Regions from separate parts of the Blautia sp. DFI.1.216 genome, predicted to be linked through region 1. Evidence: predicted binding sites of a transcription regulator. Region 1 holds the regulator's gene; the other holds the start of a gene.
The links. Region 1 encodes HrcA, which represses chaperone genes, less so after heat shock. Its sites were predicted from a motif close to TGTTAGCACTCNNNNNNNNNGAGTGCTAACA; they were not measured.
Positions count from the first base shown of each region.

Region 2: groES (co-chaperone GroES) is a predicted target of HrcA. The motif match lies at 1,228-1,258, and genes of this name have one in related genera.

Region 1 covers NZ_JAJDML010000041.1:29,504-31,714, forward strand. The annotation lists gene grpE (nucleotide exchange factor GrpE) at 1-191, opposite strand, end outside; gene hrcA (heat-inducible transcriptional repressor HrcA) at 209-1,249, opposite strand; gene uvrB (excinuclease ABC subunit UvrB) at 1,897-2,211, opposite strand, start outside.
Region 2 covers NZ_JAJDML010000014.1:21,182-23,392, forward strand. The annotation lists gene codY (GTP-sensing pleiotropic transcriptional regulator CodY) at 163-948, shown strand; gene groES (co-chaperone GroES) at 1,364-1,648, shown strand; gene groL (chaperonin GroEL) at 1,794-2,211, shown strand, end outside.

The DNA.
Region 1 (2,211 bases):
AAAGAAGTTTTTGATTTGCTGTCTTTCTTGTCATCCTGGGAAGCTTCCTCGTCTCCGTCCTCTACCGGGATTTCCTCTGTTTCTGCTTCGCCGTTCTCTACAACTTCAGGTTCATTCTCAACAGTTTCTTCTGTTACCGGAGTATCTGTTGTCTCTTCTTCCTGAGCTGTGTTCTTTGTTTCTTCTGACACTCTCTATTACCGCCTTTCTAACTCTCTTTCTTAATCAGTTCGTCCAGCTGGACTTTCAAAGCCTTCAGGCTGTCAACTACGTTTGCATAATCCATACGCTTGGGACCGATGATACCGATGGTACCATGCATTCCTTTTCCAAGTTCGTAAGTGGCTGTGACTACACTGCAGTCTTTCATGGTCTGCACCGGCATCTCATCACCAATGTACACCTGAATTCCTGTGTTCTCTGTATCAGACATTCTCTCTTTCACCAGGTCTACCAGATCCTGCTTCTCTTCAAATGCTGAAATCAGCTCGCTCGCTTTGCTTGTGTCTGCAAGCTCCGGATACTTGAAAATGTTGGTTGCTCCTGAAGTATATATCTGCATATCGTCTTCGTCTACCTGGATGGTGTCTGCCACTGCATCAAGGACTGTGCCAACCACAGAGCCATGTACACCTGCCTGTTCTTTCAGGCGGGCAATCATTCCCAGGTTGATATCCTGAATGGGCACCCCATTTAAGTTGGTGTTAAGAAGAAGATTTAATTTCAGGATTGTCTGATCGTCCATCTCCTCATCCAGATTGATGATCTGGTTTCGGATGACATTGTTATCACTCACTACTACTGCCACAAGCTGAAGGGGTGTCACACGGGAAAGCTGGATGAATTTAATCTTGCTTCCGCTGTACTGTGGAACAGAGATCATTGTTGCATAGTTGGTATTGGAGGCCAGTACCTTTGCTACCTGCTTCAACATTTTATCCAGTTTGTCAGTTTTCTCTATCATGAGATCCTTGATTTCCTGAACCTCTGATTCCTTTTCTTTCATCAGCTCGTCTACGTAGAGGCGATAACCTTTATCAGAAGGAATTCTTCCGGCTGAGGTGTGGGGCTGTACGATATATCCCATATCTGTCAGGTCTGACATCTCATTCCGGATGGTGGCAGAGCTTACATTTAAATCTGCAAACTTGGAAATGGTCCGGGAACCCACCGGTTCGCCTGTTTCCATGTAGGTTTTGATGATGGCTTTTAGTATTTTCTTTTTACGATCATCTAATTCCTGATCCATGAAGTTCCACTCCTTTACTGCCTTTGTTTTTGGTTTGTTAGCACTCATGTTTTAGGAGTGCTAACACCTTATGCTCATAAGATAGCACTCTTGATTTGGTTTGTCAATATTATTTTGTGAATTTTTTGTTATTTTATGAACAATAGGGGTTATTAAGATTATGTTATAGAAAGGGGACGCGGGGAGAAATTATTGATATTGTGTGCGGTTTCGGACGCTAAGAGATACTAAGTCTGCAGAAATCTGCTAAAGGCATGAGCCGGCTTGTCAAACTCGCTCCGTCGCAAACTCCGCTCAGACAGGTGATGCAGCCGGCTCATAACGCAGATTTCTGCAGACTAAGTATCTCTAAGCATCCTGCAAATGCACACAATATCAATAATTTCTCCCCGCTGGCTGTTCAGGACGATTATACAGGCGGGGCTCTCGCCTGGGAGGCGAATCGCCTCTTCTATAGCAATCCTTGTAAATAATGCATTTAAGACAGTTCAGCAAAGTGCGAAAGACAAGGAAGATATCTGACGCAGGATTTCACACTCTGATGGGCTGGATTAAGATACATTATTTTAGAGGATTGCTATAGAATAACTATATCACTTGCTTGTCTTCAAATTCGATTACACAGATGAAAAAGACTCAGTATAGCACTATTTATCTAAAATATCCAGATTCTTTTTCAGGTCGATCATTTTATCACGTAGTTCGGCGGCCTGTTCGAAGTTGAGATCTGCGGCTGCGGCGCGCATTTGTTTTTCTACCTGGGCGATGAGTTTGGTGAGTTCTTTACGGGTCATGGACTCTGGGTCTTTCTGGAGTCGAACTTCGGTTTCGGCTACTGCTTTGGATACGGCGATGAGGTCGCGGACTGCTTTTTTGATAGTAGTCGGAGTAATTCCGTGTTCTTTGTTGTAGGCTTCCTGGATGGTGCGGCGGCGGTTGGTTTCGGTGATGGCTTTGTGCAT
Region 2 (2,211 bases), on a different contig from region 1:
TTTGTCTTGTAATTTGACTTTAAAACGTGTAAAATCAAAGTATCAGTAATGTTAATGACCATGTGTGTCTGAATCTTCCTTGCGAGCAAAAGAAAGTGACTGCTCATTTATGAAATAATGACAGAAAGATTTCGGATATGTACAGGGTGAAAGGAGGACAATATGAGTGTTCAGCTGCTGGATAGAACAAGAAAAATTAATAAACTTCTGCATAACAGCAGTTCCAGCAAAGTGGTATTTAATGACATCTGTCAGGTTCTGATGGAGACACTGAGTTCCAACATTCTGGTTCTCAGTAAAAAAGGAAAGGTTCTGGGTGTCAGTTTATGCCCAGGAGTAGAGGAGATCACTGAACTGATCGAGGACAAGGTTGGCGGATATGTAGATTCCCTGTTAAACGAGAGATTTCTGGGTGTCCTGTCAACAAAAGAGAATGTAAATCTTCAGACACTGGGATTTGAACATGTATCAAGCAGTTATCAGGGAATCATTAATCCGATAGATATTGCAGGGGAACGACTGGGTACTGTATTTATGTATCGTTATGAGAAACCATATGACATTGAAGATATTATTGTCAGTGAATATGGAACAACCGTTGTAGGGCTGGAGATGATGAGAGCGGTCCATGAAGAGAATGCTGAGGAGGACAGAAAGCAGCAGGTAGTGAAATCTGCGTTTAATACTTTATCTTTCTCCGAACTGGAGGCAATCATCCATATCTTTGATGAACTTGACGGAGATGAGGGAATCCTGGTTGCAAGTAAGATCGCAGACCGCGTGGGAATCACCAGATCTGTTATCGTAAACGCTTTGAGGAAGTTTGAAAGTGCCGGTGTGATTGAATCCAGATCTTCCGGTATGAAAGGAACCTACATTAAAGTGCTGAATGAAGTCATCTTTGATGAACTGGAAGAGATTAAAGCTCAGAGAAATAAGAAATCCTGATATAGAAGCTTCCATAAATAATGAATGCAAGAAGGCTGTCTGCTGTATGGTGGACGGTCTTTTTATTATGTTACAGGAATTATAGCAAGCCTCTTAATTGATGTATTTGAAGACAATTCAACTGAATGCGAAAGACAAGGAAGATATGACAAAATTATTTGTAAATTAAGAAAACAAAAGAAAAAAAGAGTATATATAAGTAAAAAAGAGAATATAGATTATTTTATAATGATAAAAGCACTTGCGAAATCGACTCATTTTCAATAATATAAGGACAGTGATTAGCACTCGAAGTAAATGAGTGCTAGCAAAAATCGGCAGAATTAGACAGAGTGCCGAAACAGTTGCCGGATATTAAGAATAGCAGAGACGGTAACAGAGATTCCAGGTTGGAGAATAAAGGAGGATATAGATCATGACATTAGTACCTTTAGGTGACAGAGTTGTATTAAAACAGGTTGAAGCAGAAGAAACAACAAAATCCGGAATCGTTCTTCCGGGACAGGCACAGGAGAAACCACAGCAGGCAGAAGTTGTAGCTGTAGGACCTGGCGGAGTTGTTGACGGCAAAGAAGTAAAAATGGAAGTAGCTGTAGGTGATAAAGTTATCTACTCCAAATATTCAGGAACAGAAGTAAAAATGGATGGCACAGAATATATCATTGTAAAACAGAATGATATTCTTGCAATTGTTAAATAAGCAATATCAAAATAGAAAACATAAATGAAGATACTTATAAGATAATATTTACAGGATAATATTTACAGGATGTAACATGAAATACCGGATAAGTATCAGAAAGAATTCATAGAGATCAAAATTTGAATCAGGAGGTCATATTATCATGGCAAAAGAAATTAAATTCGGCGCAGAAGCCAGAGCAGCTCTTGAAGCTGGTGTAAATAAATTAGCTGATACAGTAAGAGTAACATTAGGACCGAAAGGAAGAAACGTAGTTCTTGACAAACCATACGGTGCTCCGCTTATCACAAACGACGGTGTTACAATCGCAAAAGAAATTGAACTGGAAGACGGATTTGAAAACATGGGCGCACAGCTGATCAAAGAAGTTGCTTCCAAAACAAACGATGTAGCAGGTGATGGTACAACAACAGCTACTGTTCTTGCACAGGCTATGGTTCACGAAGGAATGAGAAACCTGGCAGCAGGCGCTAACCCGATCATCCTCAGAAAAGGAATGAAGAAAGCTACAGATGTAGCTGTAGAAGCAATCAAGAACATGAGCCAGACAATCAGCGGCA